One region of the Streptomyces similanensis genome, then DNA from elsewhere that is predicted to be linked to it. Evidence: riboswitches for the same ligand, from Rfam matches in the RefSeq annotation. Region 1 holds a riboswitch; the other holds the start of a gene.
What was found. A riboswitch is a leader RNA that binds a small molecule or an ion and turns the genes downstream of it on or off. The one in region 1 is predicted to bind thiamine pyrophosphate.
Positions count from the first base shown of each region.

Region 1 (14,551 bases):
CACGACCCACCACGGAGCGGCCGTCCCTGGCCCTGCGGCACACGGTCTGGGTCGCCATGACCGCCTGCGCCGGCCATTCCGACAGGGCGCTGGGTGTGGTGCAGCTGATCCTGCGGACCCCCGCCCTGCGTGCACGGTTCCTCGAACACCAGGATCAGTGGCGCGACGACCTGGCAACGGAGTTGGCGCAGCGCCTGGGGCCCCGCCCCGACACCGATCTGTACCCACAGGTGGCCGCGGGGATGGCGCTCACCGCCTTCGACGCTGTTCTGCAACAGTGGAGCGGCAGCGACGGTGTCCAGGACCCCGCCGAACTGACCGACCGGGTCTTCGCCATCATCGCCCCGGCGTTGGACTCGGTGAAGTGAGCGGCTTCGCGGCCGGCGAAGGATTTCGATTCCCGGTACCGAGGTGAACGCCCTCCCAGGTGAACGACCAGCGCGTCGACGCGGCCACAGGCGAGCTCAAGCGGTGCTCCTCCGCACCCCTGCCGCCGTGTGCCACGAATCCTCGAAGATCAGCGAGGTATGGCATCGGCACCACCTGCACGGTCGGTCCAGGCCGCCCTCACACCCGGCGGCGCACCCGCAGCGGTGCGTAGAGGAGCAGGGCGGCCAGGAACGCCACCGGGTAGGCGAGATCGGCGCCGTGCAGGGCGCGGGCGACCGGGCCGACGTACAGGCCGGTGCTCATGAACGGCACCGCGACGGCGAAGCCGGCGACGAACGCCACGAGCGCCGGCCACCAGGGCGCCCGCGCCGCCTCCTCCGCCGCGAGGTCCACCGGCCGGCCGTCGCGCGCCCGCGCGCGGGCCAGCCAGTCGACGGTCACGATCGCCACGAACCCGGGGATCCAGTAGCCGACGAACAGCAGCACGTTCTGGAAGCGGGCGGTGGTGTCGGCGGCGTGCATCCACAGCACGAGCGGGAAACCGAGCACCGCGGCGAGCGCGGCGGCCACCGGACGCGGCAGCCGGACGCCGACGGTCTGCAACGCCAGTGACCCGCTGTAGTCGTTCATCGCGTTGCTGCACAGCGCCGCGAGGGCCACCGCGAGGAGCCCGAACGCGCCGAGCGCGCCGCCGCCCAGCAGCCGGTCCACCCCGCGGGCGGTCTGGTCGGTGAACTGCGCCGCGCCCCACAGCCCGAGCGCCTGCACCGCGACGAAGGACGTTCCGACCCCGAGCAGGGTGCACCAGAACATCCGCCCACGGGACGCCGTGCGCGGCAGGTAGCGGCTGAAGTCGCTGGCGTACGGCGCCCACGAGAGGGCGAGGCTCAACGCGACGGTGCAGGTCAGCACGAACGCGCCCGCGCGGTCGGCGCCGTGCGCGCTCGCGGCTGTCGTGGGCTGGGCGCCGTGCGCGAGCTTCACCGCGAGGACGGCGAACGCGGCGGCGAGAGCGAAGGTCATCACCGTCTGCAGGCGGTGGATCGCCTCGTAGCCGATGACGCCCAGCGCCCCTTGGGCCGCGAGCATCACCAGGACGCCCAGCCAGAACGGCCAGCCGAACAACTGGGCCAGCGCGTCGCCGCCGAACAGACCGATCAGCGCGTCCCAGGCGATGGACGACAGCCACTGGAGGGCGCCCGGCAGCACGACGCCCCGCCCGAAGGCCAGCCTCGCCAGGGGGAGTTGGCCCGCCCCGGTCTGGCTGCCCCAGGTGCCCAGGTAAGCGGTGGGCACCGCGCCGAGCAGGGTGCCGAGCACCACGGCGAGCAGCGCGGTGCCGAAGTCCAGCCCGAGGGCCGCCCCGACAGTGCCGGTGAACACCCCGGTCATCGTCAGGTTGGGGGCGAACCACACGGTGAACAGCCGCCGGGGGCCGCCGTAGCGGGCATCCTCCGGCACCGGCGCGATACCGCGCGCCTCCACCCGCAGATCCCCGGGCGCCGTCGGCATCCGCCCGTCGAAGACACCCCGCGCCTCGGCAACGGCAGCCCCGTCACGGGCATCACGGGCATACGGCAATGACATACGACATCCCTCCGCCAGTCCTAACTGGTTCAGGTTCGACGGGTGTGATCTCAGCCCACGCGCGGGGCACCCCGTGTCCAGGTACGCCGGTCAGAATAACCCGGCCCGGTGACCGGTGCCGATGTCCTGCCGATCGCCGACGACAGACGGTGGCGCACAGTGCCCTGGGACAGCCGGAGCAAGCTCGGATCCGGGGCCGTGCGCCTGGTCGGTCCCGGCGTCCGGGGGAACCGGCCACGTCCTGACCATCCGCGCGTGCGCCAGGGCCGGACCGGGAGTCCGGCCCGGCCCTGGCGGTTGGTTCAGTTCACGGTGAAGGAGTAGTCGTACATGGTCAGTTGGATGCCGGAACGGGTCGTCGCGTAGACCTGGAGGCCGTAGGGGCCCTCCGACGCCGGGGCCCACTCGACGCTCGCGGCGTGGTGCGTGTCCGCGCTGACCGTGACCTCCGGATCCCCGTTGAAGGAGTACGTGTAGCTCACGACGCCCTTCACTCTGGGCGTGAACGTGAACGTGAACGTGCCCGGGACGCCCGCGCCGCCGCCGGAACCGTTCTCGGGGTAGGCGGAGGAAGCGACGACGGGAGTCGTGTCGTAGAAGATGCCCCACGAGGCCGCGTCACTGATCCAGCCGTTCGCGCTCCTGCTGGTCACCTCGACGCGCTCGCCGGCGACGCCGTCGAGTGTGAGCTTCGTTCGGGCCGTGCCGTTCGCCGCCGCCGCGAGCTCGATGGTCCTGTCGTCGTCCACGCCGCCCACCGTCCGCACGGAGTAGCCGACGACCGGGCTCTTCGACTGGAGCGCGGCGTCGGGCCGGAACGTGAACGTCGTCGGCCTGCCGAACTCGGGTGCGGGGACGGCCGGGGTGACGGTGGGCGCCGTGCTGCCGACGCGAAACGTGTAGCTGGTGGTCTCCGACGGATTGAAAGCCCGGTCGAGGCTGCTCACCCACAGGGTCATCGGGCCGGAGCCGGCCGGTGGCATCAGGCTGAACGTGGCCGAACCGCCGGGCGCGTCGGCACGCACGAAGTGTCCCGGGTCCGCGTACGGGTCCTCGGGCTGTGGGATGCCCCAGTCGCCGGTGCGCGCGATGACGACGACCGGCAGGGGCTGCGTCCATGAGTACTCGAACCCGGTGACATCGGAGATGCCGTTGGCGTCCAGCGTGAACGTGACCGGCTCACCGCCCTGATTCACCTGGTCCGGCGGGTAGTTCGACGAGGAGACGGTGGGCGCGCTCGCCGGGAGGGTGTCGTCGACGGTGACGTAACAGGGGGCGGACCAGTCCGAGGCCCCGCCGCCGGCCACCGTCTGCGCCTGCCACGCGTAGGTCTGCCCGTCGGTGAGTGTCTCGGCGGCCGGCGGCCTCGGATCCGGCGACGGCGTGGTCACGGGTGACCGTCGTGACCTGCGACGGGTCGGTCACGGGCCAGGCCTGATACCGGACGGCGAGCGGGGAGCCGCCGGCGGTGCCGACGGTTCCGGGGATGCCTTCGACGACAACGCCGTTGCCGGCCCAGAGATACGTGGGGCGGCCCGCGTCGGTCGAGCACCTGTGGATGCCCGCGCAAGGCGCTCGGATACGTACTGGCGTGCGGGCAGCGACAGGATCGTACGGGCACGTCTTGGACAGCGCATGACAATTTAAGAAGACATGATCGAACGGCGTGAGCTTCGTCGACCGGGCAGCGCGCCGCAGCTGTCGTTGCCGCACACGACGGGGCGTGCCCACAGATCGAGTCGTACCTGCCCGAGCGCTTCGGCACTCGACGGCCGGACCGGCGCCGGGAGCGGCGATGGGGTCAACGAAGCTCCCCTGCTGTCGCACCCCTGGCCGAGTGGCACACGGGAGAGCCTCGGGGGTGAGGGCGCCCCTCCCGCTGACGCGGCGATACGCCTCGGCCCTGGTGGACCCCGCTCGGTCGGCTCGTCGCGGGCCTTCAAGTCTGGCGCACCTTGGAGGAACGCGGTCACCTTTTCGGGGATCCCGCTGTGCGGAACCCTGGATTACGGAATCGTCTGTGCCCGTGCGTTCGACCAGCCGGGCGAGGATGCCGCGAAGAGCAGAGGGGCGAGGCAATGGGTGAAGGCGAGAGGGAGACGTGGACGACGGAGGAGTTCGGGCCGTCGCACGCGGGTGCCGTCGGGGTGCTGCTGGCCGACGGCACCGTCCCGGACCCCGTGCTCTTCCTCAGCTCTTCCGGGGCGGAGTGCAGGCGGGTCTCGCAGTGGAGCGTCTACGACGGCCGGTCCTGTGGCGGCCCTCGGGCGGCGGCGCTGCGCGCGGTGTGTTCGTGCGGCTGGACGGGAACCGGCCGCGCCCTCGACTGGAACCAGAGCAGCGACGGCGACGGCGAGGACCCGGGCGAGGCCGCCGAAGCCGTCGCCGACGCCTGCGGCCGAGACTGGGATGCGCACACCGTCGAGGTCGCGCGGTCGGCGCTGCCGCTCCCGCAGACGGTCACCGCTCTGCTGGAGCAACTGGAACGGGAGATCGAGAAGCTGGCGAAGCACTCACCACTGGCCGCGGTACGCGCGGCCCGCCACCTGGAGATCCTCGCCGCGCGCAGCGCCTACTGGCCGGCGCGCGACATCGCCCGGGATACGCCGCCCGAGGAGGCCGCCGCCGCACTCGGGCTGAGCCCGCACGACGCGCGAGGCCACTTGGCGCGCTTCGGTGACTTCAGCCGCTACTGAGCACGCCCCGCCATCGGTCGACGGCACGTTCCGCGGTCCCCGCGCCGCACCGGACCGGACCGGACCGGACGGGACGGGACGGGCAGGCGGAGACGGACTTCGCGTCGGCCGGCGGCCAGGCGACGGCGCGGGAGCCGAGCGCTGTCTGGTTCAGTTCTGGGCCCGCTGGATCCGACCTGCGACGCCCGCGGCCCGGGCAAGGAACCAGGACGCGGCACGACTTCCTCATGGCCGGATGTTTCCGTGACCCCCGGGCACGGCGATACAGTCCGGCGAGGGACGGACGGGTGACCAGGGGGAGGAGCCGGCATGCTGGAGGTCGTGGCGCTCAGCGCACTCACCACGTTCCTGCTGAGCGTGGGGAACGGGGCCGCTGGAGAGGTCGGCAAGAACCTGACCCTGTCGGCGGGCGCTCTGGTGAGGCGGACCCTGGGACGCGAGACCCCGCTGCCCGTCGGCGAGGAGGAGAGGTCCGAACTGGCCGGCCGCCTGCACACGGCGATGAGCCGCGATCCGCGACGAGCCGGTGAGTGGGCCCACCTCGTGGACAGCGCCCGGGTCCGGACCGAGACGCCGTCGCGCGGTGGCATGCCCCCGGCCCCCTGGGCGTTCACGAACCGGCAGAAGGTGCTCAGGCAGCTGATGCGGGAAGCAAGGCGGCCCTGGGAGGGCAGGCCCCGGGTCGCGCTCCTGTCAGGTCCTCCGGGAAGCGGCACCACCGCGGTGGCCCTGCGCGTCGGCGGGGAGAGCCGCGACCGCTTCCCCGACGGACAGTTCTACGTCGATCTGCGCGACGCCTGCGACGACGAGAGCGGACCGGACGCGGCGGCCGTCCTCCTGCGCCTGCTGCGCGAGACGGGGATGGGGCCCGACCGGATCCCGGCCACCGAAGCCGACCGGGTGCGGCTCTACCGGCAGATCACCGAGGGCAGGAAGATGCTCGTGGTGATCGACCACACGACCTCGCTGGCCCAGGTCCGCGGCCTCGTACCGGCGACACCGGACGTCTTCCTTGTGGTCGTCGTCTCCGGACCGCCCCTGCTGCTGGAGGCGGAACGTGTCCCGGTTCCGCCGCTGACCGACCGGTACGCGAAGCAACTGGTGCGGAAGGTGGCGGGTCAGGCCAACGCCGCGCGGGTGAACGCGCAGTTGCCCGCACTGCTGGAGCGCTGCCAGGGCAACGCGTTCGTGCTGCACGCCGAGGCGAGGCTGCTGGCCCGCGGCGGGAGCGGTCCCGCACCGCGGGCCGAGGCATGGCGGCACCACCCGGTACGCGCAGTGGCGCAACTCGCCGCGGTCCAGCTCGCTCCCGAAGCGGCCCGTCTGTGCCGACTGACCGCGCTCGGCGGCTGGCCGTCCGTCAGCACGGTGATCGCGGCCGCCGCCGCCGGCCTCGACGACGAACAGGCGGCCGGCCGGATGCTCGACGAGGCCGTGGACGTCGGACTCCTGGAGCCTCTTCCCGACCGGCGGTACCGCTTCCGGCCCGAGATCAGGCGCCAGCTCGCGGACACCGCCGCGGCGGAGTACGGAGCCCGGGAGTGCTCGGCGGCCGTGGGCCGGGTACTCGACGCCCTCGTGGAGCGGGTGCTGCCCGCGTCGCGCGCGGCCCTGCCGGAGAGCTGGCGGACCGAGCTGCCGGCGGACTTCCACGGCGGGAGCGGAGCCGACCAGGACGGCATCGTGGTCCTGGCGGCCGAACTGCCCAACGTGGTCCGGGCGGTGACATTGGCCGAGGAGTGCGGACGGACCACTGTGGCCCTGTGGCTGGCCCGCGCGCTGTGGCCGCTGCAACTGAAGGCCGGCTACTGGGACGAGGTGCTTCCCGCGCTCCGGGACGCGGCACGCTGCGCCGAGGAGAACCGCGCGGACGAGCGCATGGCGGGTGCGCTGCACTTCCAACTGGCGCACTGTCTGGGGGAGATGCGCCGGGAGGAGCAGGCGAACCGCGCGGCACGGTCGGCCGTCACCTACGAAAGGGCGGCCGGACATCCGCGCGGCGAGGCGTCGGCCGTGGAACTGCTGGGTCTGCTGAGCCTGAACCGCTGGGAGTACGAGGAGGCGTACGACAGGTTCGCCGAGGCCGAGACCATCTACCGCAGGCTGACGGCCGACCAGGAGGGCGCGGCGGACCTTCCGCGGGCCCTCGCCCTGATCGAGCGCCACAAGGGCCGGGCCCTGCGCGGCCAGGGCCGGCTGGAGGAGTCCCGCCAGGCGCTGGAACACGCTGTGGACTTCTTCGCCGGGCGGACCGGAGAGCCCCCCGAGGCGTACAACCATGCCCGCGCCCTCACCGACCTCGCGGAGACCCTGCACGACGACGGTGACGACACTACGGCGCTGGTGAGGATCGGCGAGGCGGAAGCCCTGCTCCCGCCGACCGCGACGCCGCATCTCGGCTATCTGGCCCGGTTGCGGGAACGCTGCGAGGGAGGCGCGGCCCGGTAGTCCGGCCGGCCCGCCTCCACCCGGAACGGGTGCACACCTCCGGCCGTGTGCACCCGAAGCACCACTCCACCCGCGGGTACGGTCCCGCCGTGTGCCAGCCAGGTGTACAGGGCCGAGGCGGCCGCAGCGGGATCGGCGTCCGCGTCGTCCGAGGCGGACACCTGCAAAACTCCGTGCCGTCTCACCCGTACGGTGCAGCTGTCGGGCCCGGTCACGTACACCGCGGCCGAGCAGTGCGGATGACGGCGCAGTACCTCGGCGGTCCACAGACCGGGGCCGCCCAGGCGCGGATCGTCCGGCCGGCCCTCGCGTGTGATGACGTCCGCCAGGTCCAGGTCCCCGGGGCGGCGGGTGTCCTCGTGCACGGCGAGGTGCGCGTCGCCGTCAGCGCCGTACGGGTGTTCCGTGGAGCGCTCGATCACGATGTCGACGCCGTCCACGTGTGCGCGTACGTGCAACGGGGCCGTCACCTTCCGCGGACCGTACGGGGGGAGCGCCAAAGGCTCCAGGGACGCGGGCGCGGCCGGCTCGGGAAGGGAGAGCAGGGCGTAGAAATGTCGGCGCAGCAGCTCGGCCGACCGGGCCGGTTCCGAGGTGACGAACCTGGCGGCGGCCGGGTCGGGCCGGTGACGGGCGACTGTCCGCTCGATCTGCGGCCGCAGTGCGACGAGCGGATCGACCCGGGGAGCGTGCCGGACGAAGTCCGCGAGCGGGGCCTGCGGGTCGAGCACGCCCGCCCCGTCGGCCGCCAGCAGCACAGGTGTGCCCAGGGCGGCGGCATAGTAGGAGACGGCGCCGAAATCCCCCAGGACCAGGTCTGCGGCCAGGAGGGCCTGCCGCCAGGCGCGGACGGGGTCGATCAGGGCCAGACCGGCGCGGCGGGCCCGGTCCAGCCACACCCGGATCTGGCCGGGGCCGTGCCCGTACCAGATGTTCGGGTGGAGGACGGCGGCCAGGCGGTAGTCGTCGGCCGGCAACTCGGCCGCGAGGCGGGGCAGCAGACCGGGCAGCATGTCCTGCTCGCCGCCACTGCCGAAGAGCCCTTCCGGGTTCCAGGTGGAGTTCAGCACGACGAGCCGCTGCCCGCGACGTACCCCCAACGCCCGCCGGAACCTCTCACGGTAGGGAACCGCCGCGAGCATACGGTCGAAGCAGGGATCACCGGCGAGGACGGCTGCCGGCACCGCGGGGGCGCACACCCGTGCCAACCGCTCCAACTGCTCCGGATGGGAGAGGACGAGCCCGTCCACGAAGGGCTTCCCCTCGTCGAGAAGCCACTCGGGCGACAGCCCGAACGTCGGCTCCCGGCTCCCGGTTCGCGACTTGCCCAGTTTCTTGGTGTACCCGGTACCATGTGAGATGACCGACAAATGCGCCTTGATCCGCGCGAGTTCACCACCGAAACTCGCGGAGACCGCGAGGTCCAAGGGGGTCGAGAGAGCCTGCTCCCAGGGCAGCACGGGAAGCTCCAGTTCGGCGAACAGCTCCTGTATGCCGCCCTGGAAGGCGGAGGACCCCGTGGAGGTGACCAGGAGTTGGACGCGGAAGTCGTCGTGGAACAGCGGCACCAGATCCAGCAGGCGGCCGGCCGAGGTGACGTTGTGGACCACCAGCAGAACCCGGCGCTGCACGGTCCGGCTCGTCCACCGACCTGATCCCTCGCCGACCGGTACCCGCACCGGCGGGGGGTGGGCTGCCCCCACGCATGACCTCCCACGCGAACATGGCGAACACGACGTCCTCGCGCAGTCACCCTAGTCCACGGCCGGAAGGGGCAGCCGGCTTCGCACCCCGGCCTCACCGGGGCCTCGCCCACGCTCGTGTCGGTCGCTAGGTCCGGGCCGCTGCCTTCTTGACGGTCCTGATCACCGGTGCCGTTTCGACGTGTGTGACGGCGGGGAGCGCGGCGACCCGGGTGGTCAGGTACCGGTACAACTCCCTTTGGTCCGCGCACACCACGCTCGCGCACAGGTTGGTCGGGCCGGTGGTGGCGGCGGCGAACGCGATCTCCGGGTGCCCGGCCAGCGCCTGCCCGGCCTCCGCGAGGTGGGCGGGGGCGACCGAGAGCCAGAGCAGGGTGCGGGTGTTCACACCGAACATCCGCCAGTCGACGTCGATGTCGAGATAGAGCAGGCCGTGTTCGCGCAGCTCGGTCATCCGGCGCCGGACCGTCGTCGGCGACCATCCGGTCGCTACGGCCAGCTCCTCGAACCCGGCGCGGCCGTCGGTGGCCAGCACGGCGAGGAGCCTCCGGTCGCCGTCGTCGAGCCGCACCGGTCCCGGCCGGTACGGCATCGGAGGCGGGCGCAGCCGCTCGACCGCCTCCGCGTCCAGCGACCCGAGTTTTCCGACCAGGTTGTCCGGGCCGCCGTAGAAGGTGTGCAGCACGGAGTGCGCGGTCACGCCCTCCACCCGCGGGGTGCGGGGCAATTTGGCCAGCAGCAGCGTCTCGCTGTCCGCGTCGCTCTCGGTACGGACCACGCAGGTGATCTCGGTGCCGCCGGAGCTGAGGTTCACCCAGGACGTGTCGGGGCGTCCGGCCAGCGCCTCGGCGACCGGGAGCGAGGCGGCCGGCGCGCAGCGCACCCGCAGGAACCACAGGGTGGCGCCCAGCGCGGTCGGGTCGACCCCGCCCAGGACCCGTACCGCCCCGGCCGACCGCAACCGGGCGTACCGGCGGGCGACGGTGCGATCCGACACGCCGAGAACCCCTGCGATGGCGCTGAACGGGGCCCGGCCGTCGATCTGCAGGGCGTGCACGAGCCGACGATCCAGCTCGTCGTAGTCGGATTCCACCGGGCCGAGGCTAGACGATGTCGGATGTCCACGCGATGGCACCGGTTTGTGGAGCGGGCGTGCTCGGCCGACGGAGTGTGGTTCCTGTCCCGATCGACACGACCACAGGAGAATTCATGGACACCGATGTGCTCATCGTCGGCGCCGGCCCGACCGGAATGACGCTGGCCAACGAGCTGCTGCTCGCGGGGGTGTCGACCGTCCTGGTCGACCGGCTGCCGCAGCGCAGCGACCTGTCCAGGGCGGGCGGCGTGCAGTCCCGCACACTGGAGGCGCTGGACCAACGGGACTTGCTTGAGCCCCTGTTGGCCACCGGGGACCACCCCGCCACCACCGGCCACTTCGCCGGCATCCCCCTCCCGCTCCAGCCCGAGCGGCACCGTCTGCCGTGGCGGGCCGTGCCGCAGGTGGTGATCGAGGGCTTCTTCGAGCAGCACCTCGCCGAGCACGGCCTGCACGCCCGCAGGAACCACGAACTGGTCGGCCTCGCCCAGGACGACGACGGGGTCACCGCGACCTTCGCCGACGGCGCCGCCCTCCGCGGCCGCCACCTCGTCGCCGCCGATGGAGCCCACAGCACCGTACGGTCGCTGGTGCGGGCCGAGTTCCCCGGTCAGCCCGGCACGCTGACGATCGTCTCCGCCGATGTGCGACTGGGCGGAGTCGATCCGCTGACGTCGCACACCTGGAACGAGGACGGGCACTGGGCGGCGCTGTTCCCGCTCGGCACCGATCCGCAGGGCAGGCCGCTGCGCCGACTGGTCCTCGGCGGGCCGGACCGGTCGCGGCCGCGGGAGGACCCGGTCACCGAGGACGAGGTCCGCCGCGGCCTGAACGCCGTGTTCGGAACGCGGGTGCGCCTGCTCGAACTGCGCTACGCCCGCCGTATCACCAACGCGTCGCGGCAGGCCGCCCAGTACCGGCACGGGCGGGTGTTCCTGGCGGGCGATGCCGCCCATGTCCACCTTCCGCTCGGCGCGCAGGGCATGAACACCGGGATGCAGGACGCGTTCAACCTCGGCTGGAAGCTCGGCGCGGCCGTGCACGGCTGGGCGCCGGAGGACCTGCTCGACACGTATCACGCGGAACGGCATCCGGCCGGTGCCGCCGTCCTGCGCAACGTACGGGCACAGAGCCTGCTGATGGACTGGGCCGGCAGCCGCGACCCGGACGTACTGGCCGCCCGGGAGATCTTCACGGACATGGCCCGGATCCCGGACGTCCAGCACCATCTTGCCGACCTGATGTCCGGGATGGCCGTCCGTTACCCGATGCCGGGCGCCGACACCCATCCGCTGGTGGGCCGCCCCGCACCGGACCTGGACCTCGGAACGGCCCGGACACACGAACTGCTGCGCTCCGGGCGCGGCGTCCTGCTGGACCCGGCCGACACGTTCGCCGAGGCCGTCGGCCCCTGGTCGGACCGGGTGGACCGGGTGGGTCAGGGCAGCGACACCGAACCGATGCTCGTCCGGCCGGACGGCTACGTGTGCTGGGCGGGCGCGGATGATCCGGAGCCGGCGCTCGCCCGCTGGTTCGGCGAGCCCCGCTGAACCGACGCTCAGGGAGGAACCCCGCGTTCGTCACCGCGGCCAGCACCAGGGTCGCGAACAGGACCACGAAACTCGTGGTGAGGGCACCTACGGCAGGCGCTGCCGAGAACACGAGGACAAACCCGAGCAGGCTGCCCCGCGCCGGCCAGTCGCGGGCGAGGTCACGGGCGACGCGGTGACCGGGACGACCACCCGCGTCGCGACGACTTCGACGAGTGGCTCGGGGTCTGTGCTCAGCGAGCGAACTTCTCGATGGCGGCCGGTGTGACGGGGGTGAAGAAGTTGACGAGGTTGCCGTCGGGGTCGCGGAACAGGAGCGCGCGGTTGCCCCAGGGCATCGTGGTGGGCTCATTGACGAAGTCCGCCACGAAGCCGGTCAGGTTCTTGTGCACGCTGTCCACGTCGTCGACGAGGAATTCGAGGATGACGCTGTGGTTGTCGGCCGGGCGGGCGGAGCCGGGCGCGAACAGGGGGACCGTGCGGGTGCTGCCGATCGCGAGGGTGGCCGAGGTGGTCCGGAGCTCGGCGAAGTCCTCGTTGGACCAGGTGGCGGATACCCCGGTGGCCCGCTCGTAGAAGTCGACGAGGCGGGCGACGTCGCCCGTGATGACGCGGATAGAGACGAAGTTCATGGGTTTTCTCCTGGTCCGTGCGTGCTTCTGATCGCACGCTACGACGAATACCGGGCGGAACCCGCCCGGTATATGCGGGAGACTTCGGAACATGCCTCGACCCGTCGCCCGCGTGCTCGCCCTGCTGGAACTCCTTCAGTCGGGCGGCACCCGGACCGTGACCGAACTCGCCGGTCGGCTGGACGTCGACGAACGCACCGTACGGCGCTATGTCGGCCACCTCGTCGACCTCGACGTGCCCGTCGAGTCGGTGCGCGGCCGCTACGGCGGCTACCGCCTTGCCCCCGGTTACCGCCTGCCCCCGCTCATGCTGAGCGACGACGAAGCACTCGCCGTGCTGCTCGGCCTGGTCGCGGGCCGGCGAGCCGGCTTGACGACGACCATGGGCACGGCGAGCGAGACGGCGGCGGCCAAGATCCGGCGAGTGCTGCCCGAGCGGCTGAGCCGCAGACTCGACGCCCTTCTCGGCTCTCTCGCCTTCACGGACCGGCCCGGCGAAACAGTCGCCCCGCACTCCACGGTGCTGCTCGCGATCGCCGACGCGGTCAGCCATCACCGGCCGATCTCGATCCGGTACACCGCCGCCGACGGCCGGCGCAGCGAACGCACGCTGCACCCGCACGGGGTCGTCGCCCACTCGGGCCGGTGGTACGTCACGGCCGCGGATCTCACGGCGGATGAGGACCGGACGTTTCGGCTGGACCGCATCACCGAGGTGAGAGTCCTGCCCGGCTCCTTCGAACCACCCGCCGGTCTCGACCCGGCGGAGCGCGTGCTGACCGGGCTCGCCACGGCTCCGTACCGGCATGAGGTAACCCTGCGGATCCAGGGGACGGCCGAGCAGATCCACACCCGACTTCCCGCCGGCGTCGCGATCGTGGCGGAACTCCCTTCCCCGAGCAGCGCGGATCCGCGGACCGAGCGCTGGTCCCGCGTCGAACTCCGGGTGGAACGGCTCGACTGGCTGCCCGCCGTCCTCGCCTCGCTGGACCGGCCCTTCCTCATCGAACGCCCGGATGAGCTCCGCGACCTGGTCGAAGCCCTCGCCGAACGCCTCAGGAACTCCGCCCGGCGAAGCCCGCCTCACGCATGACGGATCGGCCGGCCCTCCCCGCACCGGAAGCTGCCCAGGACGCTCCGGAGCAGCTCGGAGATCTCCCGCGCTGCCTACTTGTCGTTCGTCGTCATGTTCTCCGCGGCTCCCGGAGGTTCGTTCGATCCGGTGAGAGCAGGCCGCCATGTCCTTGATCTTCGCGACACCTGCCGGCGGGCCGCAGCGTACCCTGCCGCCTGCGCGTCCACGGGTGTCGGCAACCGTGCGCACAGGGGCGGGTAGCGTTCGCCCGTACCGGTGGAAGGCTCAGTGGGGGAATGCCTGCGGGGGGCGCTGACGGGGCAGCGTGGTGCGGAACTCCTCGATCACGGAACTCACCTGCCGCATCAGCGAGGTCCGTTCCAACAGACCGAGGTAGAGATTGCGGCGGGCCAGTCCGGGCAGGTCCACGCAGAAGTACAGCGCCATCAGCGGGTTGATGAACAACGTGCTGCCCTTGGTCCTCTCCGTGAACCGCACGTCGCCGAAGTCACCGCGCACGGCGGCGGCGACGGATCCGTTCACGATGCTCGGGTGGCTCGCGGTGTGGCGCTGGGCGTGCGCCACCGCGTCGAGATACAGCGCGCCCTCCCGCCCTGCCCCGAGCAGCGAGAATGCGCCCAGATAGGCGCCGTCCCGGTCCAGAGCGGCCAAGTTCTCCAGCACGAGCGAGTGGTTCACGCCGTGATAGGCGTCCACCCCGAAGCCGAGGCAGGCCACCAGCCGGTGCGGGACCTCGTCCAGCCTGCTCACGGCGGCCAGGCTGGCCATGTCCTCCTCCGGGGTGCCGAGACCGTGCTCGTCTCCGCGCATCAGGATGTCGGTCCCGCCGTCCACCAATACGACCGCGTCGACACCGCCGAGATGCGTGATCAACCTCCGGTAGGCCGCCCGCAGCGGACCGACCCCGATGCTCGGGAACGCATACACGGTCGACGGAAGATCCTGCGTCGCGAGCCACTGGGCCAGCGTCCGTTCGGGGAAGTAGTCGCCTCGGAGCGGGGTGTCGGGCCCGACGGCCGCGACGTCCTCATCCACCCACACATCGAGGTCCAGGCCGTACAGGTTGGCGAACGACAGGTTGGCGAGGTGCACCTCCTTGCCCGCCGACCGCAGCGCGAGCGCGAGCGGCAGCCCGGCGTACACGTCGAAGCCGCCGCCCGCGCCGGCGATGAGCACCCGTCGCGTATCGCGCAGGCGGGTGAAGAACGCGGGTTCCCCCAGAGAGATCACCGCAGGACGGTAGCAGGAGGACGAGCCGACTCCGGGCTCGATCAACCTGCCCTGCGTTGTCGCACGGGACGGGGCGAGCCTTTTGTGTGGTTCTCCCACCCAGACGCAGGCGGTTACGCACAC
Region 1 covers NZ_BAABKC010000059.1:100,076-114,626, forward strand. The annotation lists gene ABEB07_RS20785 (TetR family transcriptional regulator) at 1-368, shown strand, start outside; gene ABEB07_RS20790 (purine-cytosine permease family protein) at 568-1,977, opposite strand; TPP riboswitch at 1,967-2,061, opposite strand; gene ABEB07_RS20795 (hypothetical protein) at 2,280-3,368, opposite strand; gene ABEB07_RS20800 (hypothetical protein) at 4,056-4,673, shown strand; gene ABEB07_RS20805 (ATP-binding protein) at 4,983-7,121, shown strand; gene ABEB07_RS20810 (hypothetical protein) at 7,073-8,752, opposite strand; gene ABEB07_RS20815 (Lrp/AsnC family transcriptional regulator) at 8,952-9,917, opposite strand; gene ABEB07_RS20820 (FAD-dependent monooxygenase) at 10,034-11,470, shown strand; partial or broken gene ABEB07_RS20825 (Cmx/CmrA family chloramphenicol efflux MFS transporter) at 11,484-11,630, opposite strand; gene ABEB07_RS20830 (VOC family protein) at 11,704-12,102, opposite strand; gene ABEB07_RS20835 (helix-turn-helix transcriptional regulator) at 12,194-13,195, shown strand; gene ABEB07_RS20840 (DUF1152 domain-containing protein) at 13,463-14,428, opposite strand.

Region 2 (14,551 bases), on a different contig from region 1:
GCCCGCTCCAGCACATCGAGGCTCGGCGCGCCGCCGGTGCCCATGATCAGGCGGGACGTGAGGGACGTACCGCCGAGGACGAGAAGGTCGTCGGCCATGGTTCAGCCTCCCTGGACGGCGGTCAGCACTTCGACGCGGTCGCCCTCGGCCAGCACCGTGGCGGACCAGCGGGCGCGCGGGACGACGGTCTCGTTGAGGGCGGCGGCCACCCCGGAGGGCGCCGCGGTCAGCTCCCGCACGACGGCGTCCAGCGCCGTGCCGGACGCCACGCTGCGGGACTCGCCGTTGACGGAGATGTTCATACGGGCTGCTCCGTGCGGACGGCGGCGCGAAAACGCCGCGGGGTGAAGGGGCGGGCCTCGTCGGGCAGTTGGCCGGTGGTCAGGACGTGCGCCAGGACGTCGCCGGTGACCGGGGTGAGCAGCACCCCGTTGCGGTGGTGGCCGGTGGCCAGCAGCAGTCCGGGCAGCGCGGTCGGGCCGAGCAGCGGCGCGTTGTCCGGGGAGCCGGGGCGCAGTCCGGCCCGGGTCTCGGTCAGCGGCAGCTCGGTGATGCCGGGCACCAGCTCGTGCGCGTCGCGCAGCAGCTCGTACACGCCGCCGGCGGTCACCGTCGTGTCCCAGCCCAGCTCCTCGCTGGTGGCCCCGACGACCAGCTCGCCGCTGAGCCGCGGCACCAGGTACAGGTGGCCGCCGCGCACCACGGCCCGCACCGTGCGGCTCAGGAACGGCGCGTACCGCGCGGGCACCGTCAGCCGCAGCACCTGGCCCTTGACCGGCCGCACCGGCGGCAGCACCTCGTCCGGCACTCCGGCCAGGCGTCCGCTGAGGCTGCCGGCGGCCAGCACCACCTGCGGGGCGCCGAGCGCCGTGCCGTCGGCGAGGACGCAGCCGGCGGCCCGGTCCCGCTCGACGGTGAGCCGCTCGGCCCAGGCGCGGTGGAAGACCACGCCGGCCCGCTCGCAGGCGGTCACCAGCGCCGCGGCCAGCCGCCGCGGGTCGATCTGGTGGTCGCCGTCCACCCGCAGCCCGCCGCGCACCCCCGGCGCGAGCATCGGCTCCAGCTTCCGGCACTCCCGCCCCGACAGCCACTCCGACTCCAGGCCCGACCGCCGCTGCAGCGCGTGCAGTTCGCGCAGATGGGCCCGGTCGTCGGCGTCCAGCGCCACCGCGAGGGTGCCGCACCGGCGGTAGCCGAGGTCGTGTCCGGTCGCCTCGGTCAGTTCGGCGGCGAAGTCCGGATAGCGGCGCGCGGAGGCCAGGTTGAGTCCGAGCAGCGTCTGCTCGCCGTAGTGGAGTTCGGTGACCGCGGCCAGCATCCCGGCCGCCACCTGCGCGGCGCCGCCGCCCGGCTCGGGGTCCACCACGGCGGTGGCCAGTCCGCGCTGCGCCGCGCGCCAGGCCGTCACCAGGCCGATGATCCCGCCGCCGAGGACGAGGACGTCCGACGTGTGCGTCGATGACATGGGCTTCCAGCCCCTCCCTTCGCCGGCATGACCCGGATCAGGTTCGTACGGTCGGAGGCCGCCAGCCTCCCTCTCAGCCCGGTGCGTCCGGGCTCCCGCGAGTGCTTATAGCCTAGCAGCGCCACTTGGGAGGGAGCTTTTCGCATGTCGCGTTCACCGGGTTCACTGGACGGTCTGATCCTCGCCCCCGTCGCCGACCAGGCCCCCGGCCAGGTGGGCACGCGGACCCGCTTCGCGTACCACGAGGAGGACGGGCGGATCTGGGCCGAGTACGCCGGCGGCGATGTCGTACGCGGCCATCTGGTGGGTACCAGAGAGGGCGACCGGCTCGACTTCCGGTACGTCCAGCTCAAGCATGACGGCACCACCTCCAGCGGGCACTGCGTCTCGACGGTGACCGAACTGGCCGACGGGCGGCTGCGGTTGGCGGAGAACTGGGAGTGGGAGTCGCAGCCGGGCAGCGGCACGAGCGTGGTGGAAGAGGTCCGGCGGTAGCCGTTGTGCGAGAGGTCACCGCGCACGCCGCTCACTGACGGCCCGTCAGGTGGCTATGGTGATCAGGTGAGCGAGCAGACGCGGGAACAGGGCACGGCACAGCCGCGGCGCGTGGTCGTCGTGGGCGCGGGCATGGCCGGCGTGCAGACCGCGGTCGCCCTGCGCGAGCAGGGCTTCACCGGCTCGGTGGTGCTGATCGGCGCCGAGCCGCACCAGCCCTACGACCGGCCGCCGCTGTCCAAGGCCGTCCTGCTCGGCAAGGCCGAGGACTCCGCCTTCGACGTCGACTTCGAGGCGCTCGGCCTCGAACTGCGGCTCGGCTGCGAGGCGCTGGCCGTCCGCCCCGAGGAGCACGTCCTCGACACCTCCGCCGGGCCGGTGCCCTACGACGTCCTCGTCCTCGCCACCGGTGCCGAACCGATTCGCCTCCCGGGCTCCGAGGGCGTGCCCGGCGTCCACCTGCTGCGCACCCTGGACGACGCCGCGCGCCTGCGGCCGGTGCTCGCCGCGCGGCACGACGTGGTGGTCGTCGGGGCCGGCTGGATCGGCGCGGAGTTCGCCACCGCGGCGCGCGAGGCCGGCTGCGCCGTGACGGTGGTGGAGGCGGCCGACCGGCCGCTGGCGGAGGTGCTGCCCGCCGAGGTCGCCGCGCCGATGGCCGCCTGGTACGCCGACAGCGGCGCCGAGCTGCGCACCCGCGCGCGGGTGGCGCGCGTCGAGCCCGGCGCGGTGGTGCTCGACGACGGCTCGCGGCTGCCGGCGGGCGCGGTCGTCGTCGGCATCGGGGCGCGCCCGGCGACCGCCTGGCTGGCCGCCTCCGGCATCGGGCTGGGCGAGCACGGTGAGATCCTCGCCGACGACCACCTGCGCACCGGCCTGCCCGACGTGTACGCGGTCGGCGACTGCGCCTCCTTCCCCTCCGGCCGCTACGGCGAGCGGCTGCTGGTCCACCACTGGGACAACGCGCTCCAGGGGCCGCGCACGGTCGCCGCCAACGTGGTCGGCGAGGCCCCCGCTCCCTACGACCCGGTGCCGTACTTCTGGTCCGAGCAGTTCGGCCGCTTCGTGCAGTACGCCGGGCACCACACGGCCGCCGACACGCTGCTGTGGCGCGGCGACGCGACCGGTCCGGCGTGGAGCGTGTGCTGGCTGCGCGGGCGGCGGCTGGTCGCTCTGCTGGCGGTCGGCCGACCGCGCGATCTGGCGCAGGGCCGGCGGCTCGTCGAGGCCGGTACGGAGATGGACCCGGAGCTGCTCGCGGACCCGGCCCGACCGCTGAAGACGGCGGCCGCGTAGGGCGCCGGGGCGCCGGCCGTCCGCCCAGGCGGGTGGGGCTGACTTCCGACTGTCGGTGGCAGATGGCACGCTTGGTTCCGTGACCGAGATTGACGCCAAGATTGATGCTCTCGTCCCCGCCTGGCTCACCCTGCCCGATATCGCCGAAATGTTCGATATCGAGGTGACACGGGTGCGGCAGCTGGTCAAGGAGGGCCAGCTCATCGCCGTACGCCGAGGGGAGAACCGGGCCCTGCACGTGCCTGCCGCCTTCATCGACGGCGACAAGGTCGTCAAGGGCCTGGTGGGGACCCTGACCCTGCTGCGGGACGACGGCTTCACGGCCGAAGAGATGATCGAGTGGCTCTTCACCCCCGACCCGAGCCTGCCCGGCACCCCCGCGCAGGCCCTCAGCGAGAACCGCGGCACGGAGGTGAAGCGCCGAGCCCAGGCCCTGGCCGTCTGACGCCCCGCCGCCGTGCCGGGGGCCGGCCGCGAAGCCGGCCCCCGACCACCCCTTGGTCCGCGCGCCGTCCACGGCCTCTGCGGGCCGCTGGCGACGGGGCCCCGCAGGCCGGTGCCCACGGGGCCCTGCAGGCCGGTGGCCACGGGGCCCTGAGGATCGGCGCCCCTGCGGGCCGGTGGCCACGGGGCCCTGGGGACCGGCGGCTACGACACTCCCTCGGCGGCCCGGCGGCGACGCCCTCATGGACCGGCGGCGACATCACCGCAGACCAGGTGCCACGACGTCCCCGCAGACCGGTTGCCACGAGGTCCCGCAGGCCGGTGGCCGCAGGCCCCGAGGGCCGGCGGGCGCGCCGCCCCGAGGGCCGGCGGGCGCGACGCCCCGCGGGTCGGTGGTGACGCCCTCTCGGGCCGGTGGCCATGGTGTCTCGCGGGCCGAGGGTCGGCGAGTGCGGCGCGCTCCGGGCCGTGGACCGGTGACGGCGGCGCCGGCGGCCCGCGTAGGCTGTGGGCGCCGCCGTGCCGTACCGGACGGCGACGGGTGCGCGCCGCGACCCTACGGCCCGCGCCGCGGCAGCGCGCCGCGCCCGTCGACGCGGCGCACCGCGCCGACGCACCGCACCTCGCGGCCGCGCGCCGGCACACGAGACCAACGAGGGGGACCCACGTATGTCCGACGCCGCCATCGGCGCCTCCGCCGCCCGGGAGCGGCTCGCCGACGCCCGGGTGTACCTGTGCACGGACGCCCGCAGGGACCGCGGCGACCTGGCCGAGTTCCTCGACGCGGTGCTGGCCGGCGGGGTTGACATCGTGCAGCTGCGGGACAAGGGCATGGAGGCGGGGGAGGAGCTGGAGCACCTGGAGGTGTTCGCCGACGCCTGCGCCCGTCACGGCAAGCTGCTCGCGGTCAACGACCGCGCCGACGTCGCCCACGCCGCCCGCGCCGACGTGCTCCACCTCGGCCAGGGCGACCTGCCCGTGCCCGCCGCCCGCGCGATCCTCGGCGACGACGTCCTGATCGGCCGCTCCACGCACGCCGAGCCGGAGGCCGCCGCGGCGGCCGTCCAGGACGGCGTGGACTACTTCTGCACCGGCCCCTGCTGGCCCACCCCCACCAAGCCGGGCCGCCACGCCCCCGGCCTCGACCTCGTCCGGTACACCGCCGCCCTCGGCGCCGACCGCCCCTGGTTCGCCATCGGCGGCATCGACCTGGACAACCTCGACGAGGTCCTGGCGGCCGGCGCCCGGCGCGTCGTCGTGGTCCGGGCGATCACCGAGGCCGACGACCCCGGCGCGGCCGCGGCCGCGTTCGCCGAGCGGCTGAGGGCGGCGCGCTAGCCCCGCGCCCGGCGCGGGTTTCCGGCCGTGACGGAGCCCGGCGGCGTCTCGGTCCGTGGACGGCGGGCGACTCCGGACGCCCCGCCGCGGACCGCGGTGTCCGAGGGGTGGACAACAAAGGTGCAATTCGGTCAAATTTCCGGCGCTCGGTTGGGGGACCGTCGCCCTGTGGATAGCCTGCGGGTATGGCCCTCGGAACCGCATCCACCAGGACTGACCGCGCACGCACCGTGCGCGACATGCTCGCCGCAGGCAAGAGCACGTTCTCGTTCGAGTTCTGGGCGCCCAAGACGGAGAAGGGCGAGCGCAACCTCTGGAACGCGCTGCGCAGGGTCGAGGCGGTCGCCCCCGACTTCGTCTCGGTGACCTACGGCGCCGGCGGCTCCACCCGCTCGGGCACCGTCCGGGCCACCCAGCAGATCGCGGCCGACTCCACCCTCACCCCGGTCGCCCACCTCACCGCGGTCAACCACTCGATCGCCGAGCTGCGCAACATCATCGGCCAGTACGCCGACGCCGGGATCCGCAACATGCTCGCGGTGCGCGGCGACCCGCCCGGCGACCCCATGGGCGACTGGGTCCCGCACCCGCGCGGGCTGACCTACGCCGCCGAACTCGTCCGGCTCATCAAGGAGTCGGGCGACTTCTGCGTCGGCGTCGCGGCGTTCCCGGAGATGCACCCGCGCTCGGCCGACTGGGACGCCGACGTCGCCCGCTTCGTCGACAAGTGCCGCGCGGGCGCCGACTACGCCATCACCCAGATGTTCTTCCAGCCGGAGTCCTACCTCCGGCTGCGCGACCGCGTCACCGCCGCCGGCTGCGCGACCCCGGTCATCCCCGAGATCATGCCGGTCACCAGCGTCAAGATGCTGGAACGACTGCCCCAGCTCAGCAACGCCGTCATCCCCGACGCCCTGAAAGAGCGGATCCTCGCGGCGAAGGACGATCCGGCGGCGGTACGCTCCATGGGAATCGAGTTCGCCACCGAGTTCTGCGCGCGGCTGCTGGCCGAAGGAGTGCCCGGACTGCACTTCATCACGCTCAACAACTCCACGGCGACCCTGGAAATCTACGAGAACCTGGGCCTGCACCACCCCCCGCGGGCCTAGACCGGCCGTCTCCGCGTACGACACACTGCGGAGCGGCCATTGGGAGAGGGGCGTACATGGGCTGGACGGTCCTCTACATCGCGTTCGGCGGCGTCGCGCTGTGGCTGCTCGGCGAGGTGCTGCTGCAGTACAAGGCGCGGCTGCGCTGGCGGCTGCTCGCCTTCGCCGGCTTCCTGTGCGTCGTGGTCGGCGTGCTGCTGCCCTCGGTCCTGGTCATCGCCCTGGGCACGGCCGCGTTCGCGGTGGGGCAGACGTTCGTGACGCTGTCCTTCCGCCGCGGCTTCGCCGCCGGCTGGGCGGTCAGCCGGCCGGATCCGGGCGCGGAGAGCACCAAGCGCCGCCGGGGCCGGGCCGAGCGCGGGAAGAAGGGCGACGCCCCGCAGAGCGCCGGCTTCGAACCGGCCGACGGCGACCACGACACCGGCGACGGCGCGCCCCGTGCGGCCGGCGCGGACCCGACGACCGCCATGGACCAGCTGAGCGCCACGGAGCAACTGGGCGCCACCGACCGGCCGGACGGCGCCGAGGCCCTGCCCGGCCACGACGTCCCGGCGTACGGGCACGACGACGACTACGACCGCGACGACGTGTTCGCCCCCGCCCGCCCCCTCCCGGCCGCGGCCGACGCGGCCACCGCCGTCTACGCACCCCAGCCCCTGCCCGACGACACCGGTTCCTACGGCGTCTACGCCGCCCAGCCCGCCCAGGACCAGTACGCCACCACCCAGGGCCCCGACCAGGGTTACGGCTACGACTACTCCGGCTACGGGCAGCAGGGCTACGGCTACGACGGCGCCGGCCAGGGCTACAACGGCTACCCCGACCCCTACCTCGGCGACCAGTCCGGCTACGGCGGCGCCTCCTACGACGGCGCCTACGGCCAGGACGGCGCCCAGCCGCCGTACACGACCGGCGGCTACGGCGGGGACACCCCGGCCGCCGGGGTGTGGGTGCCGCAGCAGCGCGGCGAGGACCCGCACGGCGGCGCGCTCCCGCCCGAGCAGCAGCCCTACCCGTACCAGGGCGACGGCCACCAGCAGAGCCCGCACACGCCGGGCTTCGACGAGCAGTACCGCTTCTGAACCCGGTTTCCGGACCCGGCGGCGCGCCGCCGGGCCCGGCTCACCGGGAGCCGCGGAACTCCGGGCCCTCCACGATCAGTCCGGCCACCAGCGCGCCCGACATCCCGGCGTGCGCCAGCCCGCCGCCGGGATGCGACCAGCCGCCCACGGTGAACAGCCCGGCCACCGGCGTGGAGTTGGCCGGGTGCAGCAGCCGCCCCCCGGCCGCGGCCAGCGCCGGCGCGGGCACCGCGCCGCCCGCCGCCCCGGTCTCCCGCTCCACGTCGGCCGGGCCGCGCAGCTCGCGCCACAGGATCCGCTCCCGCAGCCTCGGCACGGCCCGTTCGGCCGCCGTGACCATGCGGTCGGCCTGCGCCTCCAGGGCGTCGCCCGCGATCGGCCCGGCGCCGTCCGCCGGGACCGTGGCCGTGAGCGTCACGGCCTCGTGCTCCGGGTCCGGGACCAGCGCCGGGTCGCCGGGCCGCGTCACGGCGACCGTCGGCCGCGCGGGCGGCGCGGGGGAGAGGCCGAACAGCGCGTCCAACTCGGCCTCGCGATCCGGCGTGTGCACCACGGTCCGGTGCGCCGTGCCCGCCGGGCGGCCGCCGCGCAGCGCCAGCAGCACGGTCAGCCGGCTCGGCAGCCCGCGCCGGGCCGGCACCCCGTCCGCCGGCCGCACCGCGGCCCCGGCCAGCCGGTCCAGCGTCCGCGGCGGGACGCCGGCCACCACGAACTCCGCCGCCACCGCCGTCCCGTCGGCGAACTCCACGCCCGCCGCCCGGCCGTCCTCGACGACGATCCGCCGGGCCTCGGCCCCGAAGACGAACTCCACCCTGCGCGCCACGCACCGCTCGTACACCGCGCGGGCCAGCTCGCGCAGGCCGCCCCGCACGTACCAGGTGCCGAAGGCGTGCTCCAGGTAGGGCAGTACGGCCGCGCTCGCCGGCGCCGTGCGCGGATCGAGGCCGTACGCCAGCGCGTGGCTCTCCAGCAGAGCGGCGAGGCGGGCGTCGCGCAGCTCCCAGGCGCCGACCTCGGCGAGCGTGGTCGCCCGCCGGGTGCGCAGCAGGCGCTTGTGCGGCACCGACGGATAGGGCTCCCGCTCGGCCAGCACCGGCCAGTCGGGCCACAGCGGCTCCTCCAGGAGCGGCCGGCGGGTGCGGTCCCAGGCCTCGCGCGCCCGCACCAGGAAGTCGCCCCAGCGCTGCCCGGCGCCCGCCCCGAGCGCCTCGTCCAGGGCCGTGACGACGCCCGCGCGGGACGCGTTCGGCAGGGACACCCCGGCGCCGTCCGCGAAGACGTGCCGGGCCGAGGGGTCGACCTGGACCAGCTCGACGCGGTCCTCCAGCGGCTCCTTGCCGGTCTTGACGAACAGGTCGCGGTAGACCGCGGGCAGCGGGAGCAGCCCGGGGCCGGTGTCGAAGGCGAAGCCGTCCCGCTCGAAGCGGCGCACCCCGCCGCCGTACGTCTCCGTACGCTCGTACACCGTCACCCGGTGGCCCGCGACGGCCAGCCGGGCGGCGGCAGCCATCGCGCCCGTCCCGGCGCCGATCACCGCAATCCGTGCCATGCCGGGGACTTTACCGACCACCACCGACAACGCCCGCCACGGGGCCGTGACCAGCACGTTCCCTCTCGGCGGCGCGTCGTCCGGGGCGCGGCGCGCGGTGCTGAGTACCCGTACCTAGGCGCACAGATGAGTACCCGCGCGGATGGGGAGCGGCCCCTCCGGACGGAAGAGTGGAGGCACGGGAAGGGGCACGGCGCCGGTACCGCCGACACGGGGCGGCGGAGCCGCGCCGCCCTGGACCGCTCCTTCCGCCGGCCGGCGTCGGCGGAAGCGAGGCACGGGGGAACCCGGATGACCGACGGGGGCCCGACGGGGGAACGGGGGCGGGACCGGAGCGCCGGTGCGCCGTGGCCGGCGGGGGAACGTGGGCCACGGCGCACCGGCGCTCTCGTGCGCGCCCGCACGCCCCCACGCGCCCCCGACGGTCCGGAGCGGCCCTGGATCGGCGGGGCGGTCAGCGGGCGCCGCTCACCCGGCCCTGGAGCAGCCGGGAGAGCGCCGCGTGGACGTCGTCCAGGGAGCGTTCGGGCTGGAAGGACTTCCAGTCGAGGGCGGCCACCAGCACCATCCCCACCAGCGCGGCGGCGGTCAGCGGCACGTCGATCTCGTCGCTGAACTCGCCCTGCGCCACGCCTTCGCGCAGGACGCCCTCCACCACCGCGACCGCCTCCCGCCTGACCACCATGAGGGTGGACTGCCAGGCCCGGTTGGTGCGCCACAGCTCGGCCACGTACAGCTGGGTGAAGGCGGGGTAGCGGTCGATGAAGACGAGGCCCGCCCGGACCATCGCGTCCAGCGCGTCGACCCGGCTGCCGCCCGCCCGCTCGGTGTCCTCGGCGGCCTCCCTGAGGGACGCGGTGAGCAGCCCCACGCCGTGCCGCAGCAGCTCCTCGAAGAGGACCGACTTGCTCGCGAAGTTGTAGTAGACCGTGCCCTTGGCCACCCCGGCGCGCTCGGCGATCTCGTCCACCGTGGTCGCGGAGAAGCCCTGCTCGGCGATGAGCGTGACGGCCGCCTCGTAGAGCTTCTGCCGGGTGGCCTCCCGGCGGGCACGGCCGCCCGGCGTGGTGCTGCTGCGTTCCATGGCCTTGATTCTCACAGGTGCGGACCGTCCGGCGGGCTCGACGGGTACGGAGGCGGGTAGGGAACGGGAGGCGGACGGGCGGGTCACAGGCTCAGCTCCGGGTGCAGCCGGTCCAGGGTCCACACCTGCCGCCGCCGGGCCGCCAGCGCGGTCAGCGCCAGCGCCGCCGCGGTGAAGCCCGCGAGCACCGCGCAGGCCGCCCACACCGGCGCCAGACCGCCGCCGGTGATCAGCCTCCTCAGGGCGTCGACGACGTAGCTCATCGGCAGGAAGGGGTGCAGGGCGTTGAAGAAGCCGGGACTCGTCTGCACCGGGTAGGTGCCGCCGGCGGACGTCAACTGGAGCATCAGCAGGGCCAGGACGAGGATCCGGCCGGCCGGTCCGAAGCGCGCGTTCAGCCACTGAACGATCGCCGCGAAGCACGCCGCCACCAGGAACAGGAAGGCGATCGTGCCCGCCGCGCGGGTCATCTCCAGCCCGACCCCCCAGTGCAGCACCGCCATCAGGGCCGCCGTCTGGAGCACCCCGACCGCGGCCACCGGCAGCCAGCCGGCCAGCGCGATCCGCCACGAGGACGCGCCCGCGGCCAGCGCCCGCCGGTTCATCGGCGGGATCAGCATGTACGCCACCATGGCGCCCACCCACAGGGACAGCGGGATGAAGTAGGGGGCGAAACCGGTGCCGTAGTTGGGCGCGTGGTGCAGGTCCCGGGAGGCCAGCTGGACCGGGTCGGCCATCACTCCGGTGCGCCGGTCGCGGTCCTTCTTGTCGTAGTCCGGGATCTTCTTCGCGCCCGCGTGCAGCCCGCCGGCCAGCTTCCCGGAGCCGTCGGCCAGCTTGTACATGCCGCCGTTCAGATCCGTGGCGCCCGTCTCCAGCTTGCCGACGCCGTCGTCCAGGCCGGTGGCGCCGGTCTTGGCCGTGCCGATCCCGGTGTGCAGCTTCTTGGCGCCCGCTGCGACCTCGCCCGCGCCCTCGTTGAGCTTGTTGATCTTCTTGACGGCGTCGGCCAGGTCCTCGGACAGGTGCGGGGCGCGATCGGCGAGCGCCTGGGCCTGCTTCTGGAGGCCGGCGAGATCGGTGTCGAGCTTCTTCAGGTCGCCGTCGTTGTCCGCGATCAGCGTGTCGAGGTCGTCGGCGACGGCCGCCACGTCGGCGGCGGCCTCCTCGGCCTTCTTCAGGTCGGGGCAGCCGGGGTCGGGCAGTGCGGCGCCCGGCTCGGCGCAGCGCCGGGCGTAGACGTCGTCCAGGACGGCGGCCGAGGCGTGGGCGGCCTTCGCGGCGGCCGGGGCCTTGTCCACCAGCGAGGCGAGGTTGCGGCGGATCGCTCCGGCAGAGTCGGCGACCACCCGGGCGGAGTCGCCGATCGTCTTCTCGTTGTCCCTGACGAACGGCCCGACCTTCGCGTTCACCCCGTTGACCTTGTCGGCGAGGGTCTGGGTGCCGTCGGCGACCTGCCGCGATCCGCTCTCCAGGTCGCCCGCGCCGGTGTCGAGCCTGCGCAGGCCCTTGGCGAGCTTGCCGCTGCCCTTCTTGGCCTCCGTCAGACCGTCGGCGAGGTCCTGGGAGCCCTTCTTGGCCTTGCCGATGCCGCTGTCGAGCTGGTCGGCGCCCTTGGCGGCCTTGACCGTCTGCCCGTGGATGTCGGAGAACGAGATGAAGATCCGGTCCAGGAAGGACCGCGAGGTCTTGGCGGAGGCGGCGCTGCGGACCTCGTTGAACACCGTCTTGGAGATCTGCCCGACGATGTAGTTGTTGGCGTCGTTCGTCCGGACCTGGAGCGCGCTGGTCTCGGGGGAGCCGCCCGAGCTGGAGGCGATCCGCTCGCTGAAGTCGGCGGGCATGGTGAGCGAGAGGTAGTACGTGCCGTCCTCGACGCCCCGGCGGGCCTCGTCGGCGCTCACCCGGTGCCAGTCGAACACCTCGCTCTTGAGCAACTGCTCGGTGAGGTCGTCCCCCGCGGTGATCCGGCGGCCGTCCGCCGTGGCCCCCCGGTCCTCGTCCACCAGCGCCACCGGCACCCGGTCCAGACGGCCGTACGGGTCCCAGAAGGACCACAGGTACAGCGCGCCGTAGAGCAGCGGCAGCACGAGCAGCGCCACCAGGGCGGCGCGCGGCAGCTTCCCGCGGCCGAAGCGCCTCAGCTCAAGAGCGGCCAGTCTCGGCGAGCGCATCGGCCGCCCCCTTCTCGTCGTCGGCGAACTCGCCCTCGGCAGCCTCTCCCTGGGCGCCCCTGCCCTGGTCGGCCTCGTCCTCGGCGGTCTCGTCCTCGGCGGTGGGGCCGCCGTCGCGGGTGGTCGCCGGCCCGCGGGAACCGGTGGTGGAGACGGTCACCGCGCCCTCGGGCGCCTCCGAGCACACCGCCAGCACGGTCGTGCCGGACGCGGCCAGGGAGCCCAACAGCTCCCACACCTCCGCCCGTTCGGCGGCCGAGAGCTTGTAGTCGGCGTCGTCCACGGCGAGCAGCCGCGGCCCGGACATCAGGGCCAGGGCGACGGACAGACGCAGCGCCTCCAGCCGCTCCAGATCGCGCACGGCGGTCCGGGCGCCCTTGGGCAGCGCCGCGAGGTCGAGCCCGGCGGCGGCCAGCGCCGCGTCCGTCGCCTCCCGCCGCTCGGCCCGCCGCCGGGCGCGCGAGCGCAGCAGGGCGCGCGGCGCGGTGCCGAACCGGTCCTGGAGCAGCGCCCGTTCGCGCAGGTGCTCGCCGACGGTGAGGGCGGGTTCGAGGTCGGTGACGCCGGGGACGTTGGCCGGCGCGCTGACCCGGCGCAGGGCGGACATGTGCCGGGGAGGTTTGAGACCGCCCACCTCGGCCACTCCTTCGGTGGGCTTCATCCGTCCGGTGAGGGCCAGCAGCAGACAGGTGCGGCCGGACCCGGACGGGCCCACGACGGCGATCAGGGAACCGGGCGGCGCGTCGACGTCCACGTCGCGGAACGCCCAGCCGCGTGGCCCGCGCAGCCCGAACCCGCGGGCCACGACGGCGAGACCGCGCGGATCGTCGTCCGCGGGGCCGGGTACGGCCTCTCGCGGGGTGTCGCCCGCGGGGCCGGCCATCTCGTGCGGGGTGTGCGGGGTGTCCCGCGGGTCCTCGGCGCCGTCCACGGGCCTTCCCCTCCCCCTGGAGTCAATTGAACTGACTGGTCAGTGCAAAAACTACCCCCGATTTCGCGATCCAAGCAAAAGTCCAGGTCAGAACGGATTGTCAGTGGCATACCTCACGATGGGCACATACGGCACCTGTGCCGTGACCCAGACGACAGGAGGTTCGTCATGGCCCACTCGTCCGCAGCCGCCGCAGGCCGGCGCCGCGCCCTGAGCCCTGCCCCCTCACTGACCGGCCCGGCGAGCGACGTGCACCCCGTGCTCCGCCGGGCCACGGCCCCGCCCGCCGCCCTCGACCTGCTCGCCCAGGCCCGCGCCGGACTCGACGAGGCCACCGTCCTGGAACAGCCCAACGAGCGCTACGCCACCGCCCACCTCGCCGCCCTGCGCACCGCCGCCGCCGTGCTCGCCGCGCGCGGCCGCCCCGAGACCAGCCCCAGGCGCCGGGCCCGGATCCGCAGCGCCTGGGAGGTCCTGCCCGAGATAGCGCCCGAACTGACCGAGTGGAGCGCGCTGTTCGCCTCGGGCGCCCGCCGCCGCGCGCTGGCCGAGGCGGGCGTCCAGGGCGCGGCCGGCCGCCGGGACGCCGACGACCTGATACGCGACGTGGCGATGTTCCTGCGCATCGTGGAACGGATGCTGGTCCTCCAGCCGGTACTGCCGCAGCCCCGCCCGGGGGAGGGGGAGGGCGGCGGCGCCGAGGCGACGGGCACGGGCGGCGGCGGAGGCAATAGGGTGGAGAGTGCCTGAAGCCTTCCCGCCTCCCGTTTCCCGGGCCGGGCAGGCAGCCCGATCGCCCCGCCGCGCAAGAGGCGGTGCCGCCGCGAGGAGTCAACAGCCGTGTCGGACCCGATGCGCCCGCCCGTCTCCCCCCACCAGCACAAGACGCCGCTGCGCCCCGGCCCCGCCCGCCCCCGCGCCTCACTGCGTACCGCCGTGGTCTGGGAGGTGCTGCGGGACGCCCTGGACCGGCGGGTCAAGGCCACCGGCCGGGAGGCGCTGGACGTCCTCGACACCGGCGGCGGCAGCGGCAACTTCGCCGTGCCGCTCGCCGGTCTCGGCCACCGGGTCACCGTGGTCGACCCCAGCCCCAACGCGCTGTTCGCCCTGGAGCGCCGCGCCGCGGAGGCCGGCGTCGCCGACCGGGTGCGCGGCGTGCAGGGCGACGCGCACGGACTGTTCGACGTGGTCGAGCGCGGCGGCTACGACGCGGTGCTGTGCCACGGCGTCCTGGAGTACGTGGACGACCCCGCCGAGGGCCTGCGCAACGCGGTCGCCGCGCTGCGCGCCGAGGGCGTCCTCAGCCTGCTCGCCGCCGGCCTCGGCGGAGCGGTGCTCGCCCGGGCCCTGGCCGGCCACTTCAAGGAGGCCCGGCGGGCCCTGGGCGACCCCGACGGACGCTGGGGCGAGGGCGACCCGGTGCCGCGCCGCTTCACCGCCGAGCAGCTCACCGCGCTCGTCGAGGGCGCGGGCCTGACCGTCGGCGCGGTGCACGGCGTACGGGTCTTCGCCGACCTCGTGCCCGGGGTGCTGGTGGACACCGAGCCCGGCACGCTGGACGCGCTGCTGGAGCTGGAGGCGGCC
Region 2 covers NZ_BAABKC010000124.1:8,442-22,992, forward strand. The annotation lists gene ABEB07_RS33970 (thiazole synthase) at 1-98, opposite strand, end outside; gene thiS (sulfur carrier protein ThiS) at 102-302, opposite strand; gene thiO (glycine oxidase ThiO) at 299-1,465, opposite strand; TPP riboswitch at 1,463-1,574, opposite strand; gene ABEB07_RS33985 (hypothetical protein) at 1,610-1,960, shown strand; gene ABEB07_RS33990 (NAD(P)/FAD-dependent oxidoreductase) at 2,027-3,256, shown strand; gene ABEB07_RS33995 (helix-turn-helix domain-containing protein) at 3,336-3,701, shown strand; gene thiE (thiamine phosphate synthase) at 4,370-5,038, shown strand; gene metF (methylenetetrahydrofolate reductase [NAD(P)H]) at 5,224-6,147, shown strand; gene ABEB07_RS34010 (hypothetical protein) at 6,204-7,229, shown strand; gene ABEB07_RS34015 (phytoene desaturase family protein) at 7,270-8,778, opposite strand; gene ABEB07_RS34020 (TetR/AcrR family transcriptional regulator) at 9,233-9,862, opposite strand; gene ABEB07_RS34025 (YhgE/Pip domain-containing protein) at 9,946-12,036, opposite strand; gene ABEB07_RS34030 (ATP-binding cassette domain-containing protein) at 12,008-12,919, opposite strand; gene ABEB07_RS34035 (SAV_6107 family HEPN domain-containing protein) at 13,136-13,717, shown strand; gene ABEB07_RS34040 (methyltransferase) at 13,808-14,551, shown strand, end outside.
Region 2: another riboswitch for thiamine pyrophosphate. It lies ahead of thiO (glycine oxidase ThiO); the one in region 1 lies ahead of ABEB07_RS20790 (purine-cytosine permease family protein).